Regions from separate parts of the Xanthobacter dioxanivorans genome, predicted to be linked through region 1. Evidence: riboswitches for the same ligand, from Rfam matches in the RefSeq annotation. Region 1 holds a riboswitch; each other region holds the start of a gene.
What was found. A riboswitch is a leader RNA that binds a small molecule or an ion and turns the genes downstream of it on or off. The one in region 1 is predicted to bind cobalamin.

Region 2: linked by a shared signal. The riboswitch ahead of EZH22_RS20560 (CbtB domain-containing protein) and the one ahead of EZH22_RS26185 (DUF1636 family protein) in region 1 are both predicted to bind cobalamin.
Region 3: linked by a shared signal. The riboswitch ahead of EZH22_RS09180 (energy-coupling factor ABC transporter permease) and the one ahead of EZH22_RS26185 (DUF1636 family protein) in region 1 are both predicted to bind cobalamin.

What each region holds. Positions count from the first base shown of each region.
Region 1 covers NZ_CP063362.1:5,620,255-5,624,965, reverse strand. The annotation lists partial or broken gene cobN (cobaltochelatase subunit CobN) at 1-793, opposite strand, end outside; gene cobW (cobalamin biosynthesis protein CobW) at 809-1,846, opposite strand; gene EZH22_RS26185 (DUF1636 family protein) at 1,843-2,259, opposite strand; cobalamin riboswitch at 2,400-2,615, opposite strand; partial or broken gene EZH22_RS26180 (allophanate hydrolase-related protein) at 2,815-3,201, opposite strand; gene EZH22_RS26175 (5-oxoprolinase/urea amidolyase family protein) at 3,284-4,711, opposite strand, start outside.
Region 2 covers NZ_CP063362.1:4,412,139-4,416,849, reverse strand. The annotation lists gene EZH22_RS20580 (cobyric acid synthase) at 1-753, opposite strand, end outside; gene cobO (cob(I)yrinic acid a,c-diamide adenosyltransferase) at 759-1,328, opposite strand; gene cobU (bifunctional adenosylcobinamide kinase/adenosylcobinamide-phosphate guanylyltransferase) at 1,388-1,909, opposite strand; gene EZH22_RS20565 (CbtA family protein) at 1,906-2,658, opposite strand; gene EZH22_RS20560 (CbtB domain-containing protein) at 2,672-2,848, opposite strand; cobalamin riboswitch at 2,897-3,096, opposite strand; gene rfaD (ADP-glyceromanno-heptose 6-epimerase) at 3,145-4,128, opposite strand; gene waaC (lipopolysaccharide heptosyltransferase I) at 4,204-4,711, opposite strand, start outside.
Region 3 covers NZ_CP063362.1:1,936,418-1,941,128, reverse strand. The annotation lists gene EZH22_RS09195 (ABC transporter ATP-binding protein) at 1-678, shown strand, start outside; gene EZH22_RS09190 (ABC transporter ATP-binding protein) at 675-1,379, shown strand; gene EZH22_RS09185 (MarR family winged helix-turn-helix transcriptional regulator) at 1,470-1,934, shown strand; gene EZH22_RS09180 (energy-coupling factor ABC transporter permease) at 1,998-2,675, opposite strand; cobalamin riboswitch at 2,717-2,934, opposite strand; gene EZH22_RS09175 (copper chaperone PCu(A)C) at 3,076-3,651, opposite strand; gene EZH22_RS09170 (hypothetical protein) at 3,755-4,144, opposite strand; gene EZH22_RS09165 (carboxymuconolactone decarboxylase family protein) at 4,279-4,711, opposite strand, start outside.

The DNA of each region.
Region 1 (4,711 bases):
TGACCGCCGGAGCGAGTTCCGCCGCCGCCGCGCGCACGGCGGCGCGGGCCTCCGGCGCCTTCAGGCTGGGCACGAACAGGCAGAGCGGCGCGATGCCGCGCGCTTCAAGCGCGGTCGCCAGGGCATCGACGGCCGCCGTGTCCGCCGCCAGCCACTGCGAGCGATAGAACAGGATGAGGGCCTTGGCCCGCGCATCGGACCGCGCCGCGCGCCGGGCCTCGCCCGCCTCCAGCAGCCCGGCACCGGGGCGGTGGAAGGCGGCGGCCGGCACCGGGCAGGGCGGCGGGATGCGGCGGCAGACGGCGTAGTCCGCCGCGCCCGCCATGGTGTCCAGCAGCGCGCCCATGTTCTGCGGCCCGCCGGCGCGGAAATAGGCGAGCCAGCGTGCAAGCTCCGCCCGCGGCAGGGTGGAGAGGGCGGCAAGGCGCGGGTCGTCCTGGTCCTCCCCCGGCAGCAACGCGAGGGCGATGCCGCGCATGCGGGCCATGGCCGCGAGCCGCTCGGCGCCATAGCGCCACCAGTCGAGCCCGCCGAGCTGGCGCACCAGCACCACCTTGGCCCGGCTGGCCACCTTCTCCACCCACAAATCCACCGACATGGGATGGCGCAGGTCCTTCAGCCGCGCGAGGCGCAGGCTGGGCAGGTCGTCGCGCCGCGCCCGCCACGCGGCGGAGAGGGCCAGAAGGTCGCTGTCGGCGAAGGAGAGCGCCACCATGTCGCCGGGCGGCTGGGCAAGGTCGACCGGCTCGGCCAGGTCCTCCAGCGTCGTCGATGTGGTGGCGAGGATGTGCATGGGGTGCTTATCGCCTCAGCCGAGGATCGCCTGCTCCACCGCCGCGCGGTCGAAGCCCTTGAGGCCGATCACCACCAGCGCGCCGCTGCGCGCCTCGCCCGCGCCCCAAGGCCGGTCGAAATGGTGCGACACCCGCGGGCCGACGCCCTGCACCAGCAGGCGCATGGGCTTGCCTGCCACGGCCGCGAAGCCCTTCACCCGCAGCACGTCCGGGGTGCCGGCCGCCGCGACCACGCGCGCGGCCAGGGCGGCCGGGTCGGTGATCTCGGGCAAGGCGAGCACGATGCTCTCGAACTCGTCGTGGTCGTGGTCTTCCTCGTCGTCATGGTGGGTGCGGCGGGCGTCGATCCGGTCTTCCGCGCCCATGCCGAGGCCCAGCAGCACGGCGAGGTCGACCTTGCCGCCGGAGGCGCGCACCAGCTTCACCGCCGCCGGCAGGCTGCCGGCCACCGCCGTCTCGGCGGCGGCGAAGCCGGCGGCGTCGAGCAGGTCGCTCTTGGAGAGGATGACGAGGTCGGCGCAGGCGATCTGGTCCTCGAACACCTCTTCCACCGGGTCGTCATGGTCGAGGCTGGCATCGTCCGCCCGCTGGGCGGCCAGCGCCGCGAGGTCCGGCGCGACGCGCCCTTCCGCCAGAGCCGGCCCGTCCACCACCGCCACCACGCCGTCCACCGTCACCCGGCCCTTGATGGCCGGCCACTGGAAGGCCTGCACCAGGGGCTTGGGCAGCGCGAGGCCGCTGGTCTCGATGAGGATATGGTCCACTCGCGGGGTCAAGGCGAGGATCTGGTCGAGCGCCGGCACGAAGTCGTCGGCCACGGTGCAGCACAGGCAGCCGTTGGCGAGCTCGACGATGGTGTCCTCGGCGCAGCTCTCGATGCCGCAGCCCTTCAGGATCTCGCCGTCGATGCCCACGTCGCCGAACTCGTTGACGATCACCGCGAGGCGCTTGCCGCCGGCATTCTCCAGCACATGGCGGATGAGCGTGGTCTTCCCGGCGCCGAGGAAGCCGGTGACGATGGTGCAGGGGACGCGGGCGAGCGAGGTCATCAGGGCTCCTCGGGGAGGGAAAGGGGCGGGATGCGCGCGACCATGCCGCGCTTCAGGCTTTCGGGGCGGCCGCGCCAGGGCATGAGGCCGTCCGGGGCCTCGGCGAGGAGCCGGGCGCCTTCCATCAGGTCGGCGGCGGCATCGGCGGTGAGGTCGCCGAACACATAGGTCCAGCCGTCGCGGCGGACCATGGCGGCGGACAGCGCGCGCTTGCAGTTGGCGAGGCAGCGCACGCCCTTCACCACGATGCCGGGGGGCGCCGTCAGGGCGGTTGTGGCTTCGACGAGGGCCACGCCGTCGGCGGGCAACGCTCCGTCCGGGGCGCTGCGGCAGGTGGTGCAGACGAAGAGGGTGACGGCCGGCGGGTCGCGGCGCGCGGATGCGCTGGCGGGCGCGTCGGTTTCGGGGGTCGTCATCGGCGCGGTTGCCTCAGCCGCGCCGGCATCGCCCGAAAGGTCCGGAAGGTCGCTGCGCTCCACCCGTCGACATCCCAAGGTGCGCGCAATGCCCGCAGGCGCGGGCTTCAAAGGGACGCAGAACCGGAGCACCCCGCCCGGCGCGGACCTTGTCGAAGGCAGGTCTCCTGGCTCGCGGTTCCGCGCCCCCGCCGCCTTCCCGGATCACTCCAGTGGCGTCTGGCAGGGGCTCACCGCTTACAGTTGCGGGGGCAGCCACGGCATTGGAAGCTCAAAGCACGCGTGCCCCGGCCTTCCGCACCGCATTCCCTTTTGCGCCCGTGGTGCAGCACGGGACCTTCGACCCGGCCACTAAAGGCAGGGCGGGGGGGAATGTCAAATGGGGCGCGTCGCCACCGTGTCCCGGCTGACGAGGGCGTCAGCGGAAGGAGAGCCGGGACACGGCGCAAGGATTTGCCGATGGCGCCGCTTCCATCCGCCGTCATGCCCCGGACAAGCCGGGGGATGACGGCGGATTTTGCGAGGATGACGGTGGTTTGGTGCGGGCTGAACGACCTACCCCCGCCCGGCCACATAGGCGCGCCAGCCGCCCAGCGCCGTGATCTCCTGCGCCCGCTCCACCGCATGGGCCTCGCACAGGAAACCCGGCACCTCGCTGCCGTCCTCCAGCCTGAGCTTGCCGATGCCCAGCGGCGCCGGGATGCGGGCGACGAAGCGGCCGAAGGCGGCCGGCTCCAGCGCCCACACCTCCACCTCCAGCCCCGGCCCGGCAAAGCCGGGCTCGCGCACCACGCCCGGCTTCTGGGGCGTGGTGTCCGGCAGCACGAACAGGCGGTAGTCCGGCGCCGTGCGGCAGCGTTTCACCAGCACGCCGCCAGCCTGCGTGAGCTCGGCATTCAGCGGCATGCCGGTGAGGTGAGCCCCCACCACCGCGATGGGCACCGCGTCGGGAAGCGGGGCCGTCGAGGAGCGATAAGCGCTGAGCGGCAGATCGTTCGCCATGGGATTCCTCACCACGCTGTCTTCACAAGGCTTCGAGCACGGCGACGATGTCGCCGGAACGGATGGTGCGGCCGGGCGCGGCGCGGATTTCCCGCACCCGTCCGGAGGCGTGGGCGGTGATGGAGATCTCCATCTTCATGGATTCGATGATGGCGATGGTGTCGCCGGCGGCGACCATCGCCTCCGCTTCCACCAGCACCTTCCAGACGTTGCCCGGCACGTTGGCCGACACGCCGAAGCAGCCCTCCGGCATCTCGCCTTCGCTGAACGGCCCGGCGCCGTCCTCCACCACGAAGCTGTCGAGCCCCTCCGCCTTCCAGCGGGCGCGCTCGGCCTCGAACGCCGCCTGCTGGCGGGCCTTGCCGGCGGTGATCTCGGCGGCGTTGGCCGCAAGACCGGCCGCATACTCCGCATAGGAGAAGCGGCCTTCCTCGATGCGCACGGGATAGGCCCCGTGCGGGAAGGCGGCGCGGGCCTCCGTCAGCTCCGCATGGGAGACCGGAAAGAAGCGGATCTCATCGAAGAAGCGCAGCAGCCAGGGGGTGTCGCGGAATTCCGGCGTGCTCCGCCACGTGTTCCACATCTGGATGGTGCGGCCGAAGAGCTGGTAGCCGCCCGGCCCCTCCATGCCATAGATGCACATGTAGGCGCCGCCGATGCCCACCGCGTTCTCCGGCGTCCAGGTGCGGGCCGGATTATACTTGGTGGTCACGAGGCGGTGGCGCGGGTCGATGGGGGTGGCCACCGGCGCGCCGAGATAGACGTCGCCGAGGCCGAGCACCTGGTAGCTGGCGCCGAAGATGATGTCCTTCACTGCCTGCTCGTCGGGAAGCCCGTTGATGCGGCGGATGAACTCGATGTTGGACGGGCACCACGGCGCGTTCGGCCGCACCAGCTCCTGGTACTTGCGCATGGCCAGCTCGGCCTGCGGGTCGTTCCAGGAGAGCGGCAGGTGGACGACGCGGCTCGGCACCACCACGTCCTCGGCGCGGGGCAGGCCGCTCTCGATCTCGGCCAGGGCGTCGAGCAGGTTGGCGCGAGGCATCGCCGCGCCGTCATAGTGGATCTGCAGCGAGCGGATGCCGGGGGTGAGGTCGATGATCCCCGGCAGGCGTGCCTCTTGCACCGCCTGCGCCATAAGATGGGCGCGCAGGCGCAGGGCGATGTCGAGATGCATGTCGCCGAACTCGACCAGCAGATTGTCGTCGCCTTGCCGGCGGTAGACCACGCGCACCGGTCCATCTTCGCGCCGGGCGAGGATGGGGGAGCCGGGGTCGATGCTTCGCCGCGAGGGAGCGCCGCGCGGGGCTCCCTCTCCCACGACCGGGCTGTCTGTGACCATCGCCGCCGGTGCGGGCCTCCCCTCTCCCCTCGCGGGAGAGGGGGCGGGGGTGAGGGGGGGCGCCGGCGGAAGAGACCGGAAACCATCCGGACGAACGTCGCCAGCCCC
Region 2 (4,711 bases), 1.2 Mb from region 1:
TGCACCGGGGTTCGGCGCGGGCGGGGCGGACAAGGCAAGGGCGTCCTCCGCCGGCAGGCGGGCGGCGTCGGCGAAATGCGGCACCAGCCCGAGCGCGGCCCAGCCGGTCTTCTCGGCGATCAGCGCCATGCCCGCGGAAAAGAGGCTCGGATCGCCACGGAACCGGTTCACCACGAAACCGGCGATCAGGGCCGCGTCGGCGGGGTCGACCACCACTTTGGTACCGACGAGGCTGGCGATGACGCCGCCGCGGTCGATGTCGCCGATGACCACCACCGGCACGTCCGCCGCCCGCGCGAAACCCATGTTGGCGATGTCGCCGGTCCGCAGGTTTACTTCGGAGGCACTGCCGGCGCCCTCCACCAGCACCAGATCGGCCTCCGCCTTCAGCCGGCCGAAGCTCTCCAGCACGAACGGCAGGAGGGAGGGCTTCATGCCCTGGTAGGCGGCGGCCTTCGCCGTGCCGTGCACGCGGCCCTGCACCACCACCTGGGCGCCGCTCTCGCCCTGCGGCTTGAGCAGGACCGGGTTCATGTGCACGCTCGAAGGAACGCGCGCCGCCTGCGCCTGAAGCGCCTGCGCCCGGCCGATCTCGCCGCCGTCCGCCGTCACCGCTGCATTGTTGGACATGTTCTGCGGCTTGAACGGCCGCACCTTGAGCCCGCGCAGGGTGAAGGCCCGCGCAAGGCCGGCAACGAGCAGGGACTTGCCCACGTCGGAGCCGGTGCCCTGGAACATGAGCGCGCGCGCCATGGAGGTCAGAACTCGATGCCGGCCTGCGCTTTCACGCCGGCGGCAAAATGATGCTTCACCAGGCCCATCTCGGTCACGAGGTCAGCGGCGGCAACCAGCTCCGGCTTCGCATTGCGCCCGGTCACCACCACGTGCAGGCCGGGGCGGCGGTTGGTGAGGGTCGCCACCACGTCGGCGAGGTCGAGATAGTCGTAGCGCAGGGCGATGTTGAGCTCATCGAGCACCAGCAGGTCGATGCTGTCATCCGCCATCAGCTCCCGCACCCGCTCGAAGGCGCGGGCGGCGGCGGCGCGGTCGCGGACGAGGTCCTGCGTCTCCCAGGTGAAGCCTTCGCCCATGGTGTGCCAGACGACCTTGTCCCCGAACGCGGAAAACGCCTCGGCCTCCCCGGTCTGCCAGGCGCCCTTGATGAACTGCACCACGCCCACGCGCCCGCCCCGCCCGAGCATGCGCAAGGCCAAACCGAACGCCGCGGTGCTTTTCCCCTTGCCGGGGCCGGTATGGACGATGAGCAGGCCCTTCTCGACGGTCTTGCCGGCCACTTCCCGGTCCTGCACGGCCTTGCGCTTGGCCATCTTCGCGCGATGGCGGGCGGCTTCGGCCGCCTCCGCGGCGGCGGGCGGTGCGGGATCGGTCACGGCGTTTCGTCCTTCACGATGAGGGGCAGGCCGGCCACCACCAGCACAACGCGCCGGGCGCTGCGGGCGAGGCGCTGGTTGAGCAGGCCCGCGGCGTCACGGAAGCGACGGGCCAGCGCGTTGTCCGGGACGATGCCGAAGCCCACTTCGTTGGCGACGCAGACCGTGAGGCCGCGCCGCGCCGCCAGCGCCTGCTCCAGCACCGCCCCCTCGGTCGACAGGTCATGTTCGGCGAGCAGATGGTTGGTGAGCCACAGGGTCAGGCAGTCCACCAGCACCGGCTGCTCCGGCGGGAGCTTCGCCAGAAGCCCGGCGAGATCGAGGGGCGCATCATGCGTCTCCCACCCCACGCTCCGGCGGGCGCGGTGGTGGGCGATGCGCGCCTCCATCTCGGCGTCCCGCGCCTCGGCGGTGGCGACATAGGCCCAGGGGGCCGGCCGGCGCTCCACCTCGGCCTCGGCGAAGCGGCTCTTGCCGGAGCGCGCGCCGCCGAGGACGAGGACGAGGCCACCGCTCAAGCGGCGCGCCGGGTGAAATGCTGCCGCAGGAACCCGGCGAGGGCACCGAGCACCGCCCAGAACACGAAGCTCGTGACCACCACCGTCACCGCAAAGCTCTGGGCGAGGGCGTGGGGCACCGGGCTGTCGTGGCTCGCCGGCTGGGGCGCGCCCACCAGATGGGGCAGCACGATGAGACCGACGGCGAGCGCCGCCAGCGGCAGCGAGCGGCCATAGACCAGCAGCGCGATGCCGGCGCCCGTCGCCACCACCGTGCCGACCCACCATGCCTGACGAGCGAGGAGGTCCGCCGCCGGCATGGCGGGCAGTTCCGGAGGAAGGCTGATGCTCGGCGCCAGCGCAACGGCGGCGAAAGCGGCAAGGCCCCAGGCGAGCCCGTCCCGCCATCCGGAGAGGCCGCCGGCGGCCTCCGAGACAGCAAGGAGCAGCAGCGCGAAGCCCGCTGCGCCCACCACGTTGGCAAGGGCGGTGTAGAGCAGGCGCTCCATCCCCTCCGCGGGGGTCCATTCGTCCGCATGGTCATGGCCGGCGGCCACCTGGCCGGCACCAGCCGGGCCGGGATCGGAATGGTCTTGGGCGGCATGGTCATGGGAGGCATGGTCATGGACCGCAGGCGGGGCTGCTTCCTCGTAGGTCTCGGCCTTGAGGATAAGCGGAACGGTTGCGGTCTGCTGCATCACGGCCAGCAGGAGGCCGGCCAAAAGTCCGCTGATCGCCGCCGCGAACACGAGGGCGCGAAAGATAGCCATGATGGTTTTCCCCTCAGTGGCAGGGAAAGCCGGTGGAATGGCGATAATCGTGCGCCGCATTGTGCAGGGCCGGCAGGCTGGTGAAGCCCGTGCCGACGATGATGAACAGGCCGAGCAGGCCCGCGAACGTGATCTGGACGGCGCGGGAGGCAAGCCCGGCCTGAACGAGGGAGTCTGTGCGCGTCGTCATGTCCAACCCTTTCGATCCTCCCGCCGAGGACCCGGTGGTGATGCCCTGAACGGGCGATGCGCGTCGGCAGGTCTCCTGGCTCGCGGTTCATCACGGCGCCTGCGCCTTCCCGGATTGCTCCAGTGGCCTCTTGCAGGTCCGCTCACCGCCGACAGTTGCGGGGGCAGCCGCGGCTTTGGGCCCAAGGCCCGCACCGCATTCCCTTTTCGTCCGCCCGGGGGGCGGACACCGACGACACCGCGACTATAAGCCTCCCGCAGCGCATCGCAACCGCGCCGTCGGGGGCGCAGGGTGTCTCACGTCACCGCGTTTCGCGGCTTCAGGTGGCCGTTCACATATGCCGCGACACCGTCCTCCAGCGAGGTGAAGGGGCGCGTGAAACCGGCCGAGCGCAGCTTGGCAACGTCGGCCTGCGTGAAATACTGGTACGCCTTCTGCAGGCTCTCCGGCATGTCCACATAGGTGATGTCCGGCGCGATGCCGAGCGCCGAGAACACCGCGTTGGCGAGGTCCGCGAAGGAACGCGCCACGCCGGTGCCCACGTTGAAGATGCCGGAGACGTCCGGGCTTTCGAGCAGCCACCGCACCACCTCCACGCAGTCGGACACGTGGACGAAGTCGCGCAACTGCCCGCCATCCGGGTAGCGCGGGTCATGCGACTTGAACAGCGTGACGCTCTCGCCCGCCGCCGCCGCTGGATAGATCTTGTGCACCACGGAGCGCATGTCGCCCTTGTGCGCCTCGCCGGGGCCGTAGACGTTGAAGAAGCGCAGCCCCGCGAACTGCGGCGGGCGCGGCCGGCCTTCCGCCACGTCGGCCATAACGCGCCGGTCCACGAACAGCTTCGACCAGCCGTAGGGATTGAGCGGGGCAAGGGCCGCGAGCGCCGCGGCCTCCTCCGCATCCACGAAGCCGTCGGCGCCGTCGCCGTAGGTGGCCGCGGAGGAGGCGTAGATGAGGCCCAGCGCCTTGCGCGCGCACAACTCCCACAGGTCCAGGCTGGCGCGAATGTTGCGCGCGACGATCTTGTCCGCGTCGCGCTCCGTGGTGGCGGAGATGGCGCCCATGTGCACCACCGCGGTGAGGCGGCCCCCCTCCTTCTCCACGAAGGCGTTGACCGACTCGGGCCGGATCACGTCATGGAGTGGGATATCGGCGATGTTGCGCCACTTGGGGCCGTCTTCCAGCCAGTCGGCCACCACCACGCGGTAGCCATCCTCGGCGGCGGCGCGGGCGATGTTCGATCCGATGAAGCCGGCACCGCCGGTCACGAGGAGCAGGTCGCGGCTCAGCGCCACCGGTCGGGTCATGTCGGGCTCCCCTCGTCTGTCGGGAGCCCCGTGTGCCATGCCGGCTCAGGCCTTGTCCATCGCGGCACCGGCGCGCAGGCGGGTGAGCGCGTTCCATACCTCGACGGCGGCGATGTCCGCGAGGCAAGGCGGCCCCTCCCGGGTTTCCGGCGCGATGCGGCAGACCGCCTTTTCGCATGGCGCACAGGGCCGGCGTGCCTTCAGCTCCAGCGCGCGCGGCCCATAAAGGCCGGTCAGGCGCGGATCGGTGGGGCCATACAGACCCACTGTCGGCACCCCGCAGGCGGCGGCCAGGTGGCCAAGCCCGGTATCGACGCTGACCACCCCGGCGGCACCGGCGATGACCGGGGCAAGGGTTTCAAGCGTCTGGGGCGGAAGGAGCCGCACCTGCGGCAACCCCTCGGCGATGGCATCCGCCCGCGCCCGCTCCTGCGGCCCGTGGGCGAAGAGCACCACCTCGAGCCCGGCCGCGCCCGCAAGGTCGGCCAAGGCGCGCCACCCGGCCAGGCTCCAGGTCTTGGTGGGCCAGGTGGTGCCGTGCAGAAAGACCAGA
Region 3 (4,711 bases), 2.6 Mb from region 1:
CTGGCGCTCATCGGCCCCAACGGCGCCGGCAAGAGCACCTGCTTCAACATGCTGAACGGCCAGATCGAGCCGGACGCCGGCTCCATCATCCTCGCCGGCGAGGAGATCGTCGGCCTGCCGCCGCGCGCCGTGTGGCGGCGGGGCGTCGGGCGCACCTTCCAGATCACCGCCACCTTCGCCTCCATGACGGTGCGCGAGAACGTGCAGGTGACGCTGCTGTCCTTCCATGGCGGCCTGCGCGCCATGGTGGGCTATGCCGGCGCCGCCCACCGGCAGGAGGCCGACCGCCTCCTCGCCCTCGTGGGCATGGAGGCCCAGGCGGAGCGGCCCTGCGGCGAGCTGGCCTATGGCGACCTGAAGCGGCTGGAGCTGGCCATCGCGCTGGCCAACGATCCGCGCCTGCTGCTGATGGACGAGCCCACCGCCGGCATGGCGCCGAAGGAGCGGGTGGACCTCATGCGCCTCACCGCCGAGATCGCCCGCACGAAGGGCATCGGCGTGCTGTTCACCGAGCACGACATGGACGTGGTGTTCGAGCATGCCGACGCGGTGATGGTGCTGAACCGGGGCGAGCTGATCGCCCGCGGAACGCCCGCGCAGGTGCGCAAGGATCCGGATGTCCGCGCCATCTATCTGGGCGAGGGCCTGCTCTACAATCGCGAGGAGAGCGCGGCATGAAGCTCGAGGTCGCAGGTCTCAACAGCCATTACGGGCCGGCCCACATCCTGTTCGACGTGGGCTTCGAGGTGGGCACCGGCGAGGTGGTGGCGCTGCTGGGGCGCAACGGCGCCGGCAAGAGCACCACCTTCCGCTCGGTGGTGGGCCTCGTGTCCCAGCGCTCCGGCACGGTGCGGTTCGAGGACGAGGACATCTCCCGCCTGCCCACCTACGAGATCGCCCGCCGCGGCCTCGGCTACGTGCCGGAGGACCGGCGCATCTTCAGCCAGCTGACGGTGGAGGAGAATTTCGAGGTGGGCCGGCAGCCCCCGCGCGAGGGCGTCGCCACCTGGACGCCCGAGCGCATCTACGCGCTGTTTCCCAACCTCGGCGAGATGCGCAAGCGTCCCGGCGGACAGATGAGCGGCGGCGAGCAGCAGATGCTCACCATCGGCCGCACCCTCATGGGCAATCCCTCCCTCGTGCTGCTGGACGAGCCGTCCGAGGGCCTCGCGCCGAAGATCGTGGAACAGATGGCGGACGCCATCCTCACCATGAAGCGGGAGGGGCTCTCCATCGTCATCTCGGAGCAGAACCTGCATTTCGCCAAGCTCATCTCCGACCGGGCCTATATCATCGAGAAGGGCCGCATGCGGTTTTCTGGCACCATGGCGGAGCTCGAGGCCAATCCGGAGGTCAGGGACGCCTATCTCGCCGTGTGACGGCGGGCGGGAGGGGAACCGTTCGGGCCGGCCGGGCCCGGGCGGTCGACCCGCTCCCACGGGAAGGACGGGGCAGGAGGGGCACGAGGGGTGAGCACGAAAGTGGCAACGGACGTCCGGCGCCGCCGCGCCAAGCCGGCGCAGGCCGAATACATCCTCGACCATCAGGTCGGCTTCCTGCTGCGCCAGGCGATGCAGCGCCATACGCTCATCTTCGGCGCCCGCATGGGGCAGGAGCTGACCTCCACCCAGTGGGCGGCCCTGGCCAAGCTCAACGAGAAGGGGCCCTGCTCGCAGAACCTGCTCGGCCGCCTCACCGCCATGGACGCGGCCACCATCAAGGGCGTGGTGGATCGCCTGGTGAAGCGCGGGCTGGTGGAGACCCGGCCCGACCCGGAGGACGGCCGCCGCCTGGTGGTGGCGCTCACCGCGGAGGGCACCGCCCTTACCGGTGAGGCCGCCGCGGTGGCGCACGCCATCACCGAGGAGACGCTGGCGCCCCTGGATGCCGACGAGCGCGTGCAGCTGATCGCCCTGCTGAACCGCCTGAAATGACGACGCCCGGCATCCCGTGGGGGATGCCGGGCGCGATCAAAGCCGGACGGGGGGCGGCCGCGATCAGGCCGCGTCGTAGAGCCGACGCTCGAACAGCGGGCTGCCCTTCAGGCCGTGGAGCGCCTTGGCGGCGCCGAGCACGGCGAGATCCACCAGCGGCTCCAGCAGGATGACGAGCATGTAGGCGCCGCCGAAGGTGGCGACCGAGGCGAGGCTGTCCACCGAAACGCCCTGGCCATAGAGGGCCCAGAACGCCACCCAGCCGACGATGCCGGCCTGGTAGGTGGTGGAGAGCACCAGCGCCTGGCGGTATTTCAGCTCCACATAGGGGGTGTTCGGGGCGATGACGCGCCGCGCCACCGCGGAGAGGGCGAACAGCGGCACCAGCAGCGTGGTGACGTTCATGCCGTATTGCGGCAGGTCGAACGGCGCGAAGAACAGGCCCTGGACCAGCAGGCCCAGCGCCAGCCCGATGGCCGCCGGGGCGGCGCCGAAGATGAGGAACAGGGTCGAGCCGAGGATCAGATGCACCTCGGACACCCCCACCGGGTGATGCGGCAGCACCTCGAAGAAGGAAAAGACGAGGGCGGTGGTGGCGATGGAGCGGGCCGCCAGCGAGACGAGCCCGCGCTCGCGCGCCGCGTCGAAGGCGAGTTTCAGGGCATAGCCGCCCGCGCCGGCGGCGGTGACGTAGCTCAGCCAGATTTTCCCGCCATCCACGAGACCTGGTTCGATATGCATTCTCTTGATCTCCTACGCCGTCTCACCCGACGGCCCGAGGTTGGACACGTGCACGCCTGGCCGGTCTCCTGACTCGCGGGTCGCCGCAGACCTCCCGTCTTCCCGGCGGTCCCCGAAGGAAACCTGCCAGTGACACGGTGGAAGGCCGCTCGCCGCTCACAGTCGCGGGGGCGGTCGGGGCGCGGGCGAGAAGCCCTTCCCCGTTCCCGTTTCAGCCCGGACGCACCGCGTCCGGGTCACCTTGCGTACCGGCAGCAGGTGCCAATTCCTCCCTGCTGTCAAGCTGGCCGGGCATCCACGCCGCCCCGCTGGCGCCGGCCCAACCGCGTGGATGGCCGGGACAAGCCCGGCCATGACGGTGGTGGAGGCAGGGCGCCGGTCGATCTGAACGCGACCCGCGCTAGTGCTTGTGGGCGCTGCCCTCGGCCGGCGCAGCGGCGCCGGCGCCCACGCCCTCGACCTTGAACTGCACCGCCACGGTGCCCGCCTTCTCGAAGGTGAGGGTCCCGTCGACCAGCGTCCCCTCCTTCAGCGGCGCCTTCAGGTCGAGGAACATGAGGTGGTAGGAGCCCGGCTTCAGCGCCACCGTGCCGCCGGCCGGGACCTCGATACCGGCCGGCAGGGGGCGCATGGTCATCACCCCGTCCTTTACCGCCATTTCGTGAATCTCCGCCCGGCCGGCGAAGGGCACCGTGGCGGAGACCAGGCGGTCGGGCGCCGCGCCGGTGTTCTTGAGCACGAAGTAGCCCGCCGCCACGGAGGCGCCGCCGGGGGTCGCCCGCGACCAGGGATGGCCGATCTCGATGGCGCCGGCCTTGAATTCGTGCGCCAGCAGCGCCTGCGCCGAGACCATCAGGAGGCACAGCGCGAAGGCGCCGGCGGCGAGCATCTCCTCGACGAAGAGGACCCGGCGCAGAAATGGGCGCGCGGCCCCGCGCCGCGGCTGCGAGAAGGGGAAACGCAGGAAATGGGACATGGTGGAAGCTCCGCACGCACGCTCCGCCCCGCCCGGCGGGCGCGGAGACAGTTCAACAGCCAGATGGAAACGACGACGAAAAGGCCGGTTCGGCCCGGCGCCATCAGGCCGGCGGTGCCCGTGCGAGGTTGGCGGACCATGCCCCGCCCCTCGGCGGCGGAAGATAGGTGCGGTCGGTGTCCATGCGCGACGCGGCGGCCGGGCCGCGCGCCGGCAGGTCGCCGGCGGAGGACGGCGGCGCGACCAGGGGCCCGAAGGCGGCGCACCCCAGGACGCAGCATGCGTCCGCCACGTGCCGGAGCGGCGCGCCGTCCCGGTCCGCCGGGGACGGATCGGGGCGCGCGCCGTGGCAGATCGTGCCGTCCGGCCCGGCGGCCAGGGCCGGCGCCACCGAAAGACCGGCGGCAAGGCCCGCCAGCAGCACCTGCAGGACGAGCAGATAGGCCGCGAGAATCGCGGTCCTGTCTCTCCAGGCGGGGCGGGCGGCGGTCACGTCGGGTGGCGTCTCCAAGGGGCCGGCACTGTGCCACCGAACGGGCGGACAACCAAGATGGGCCCCCCCGCCGGGCGGGGCGCATGCGTCAAGATGCCCGCGCGCTCCGCCCGCGGACCAAAGGCGCCGGGCGCTCAGCGCGCGTCGTGGGTGTGGATCTCGAGCGCCTCCAGGAAGCGCGACACCATGTTGTAGGCGCCGATGGTGGCGGTCAGCTCCACCAGCTCGCGATCATTGAAGACGCCGCGCACCGCCGCGAACACCTCCGGCGGAACCTGGACCTGCCGGGTCATGGCGTCCACATAGGCCAGCACCGCGCGCTCCCGCGGCGAGAACAGCGCGCTGTCCTGCCAGCTGGCCAGGGCATCCACCTGGGCCTGCGTCACGCCCTCGCGCAGGGCGATGGGCACGTGCTGGTCCGCCTCGTAGGGCGCGTTGTTGAGCAGGGCGATACGGATGATCACCGTCTCGCGCAGCGCGCCGGGGAGCACGCCCCTGTGGCGGATGGCGGTGAGAAAGGCGAGCCACCCCTCGGCCACCGGCGGGCTGTGGATCAGCATCTGGTAG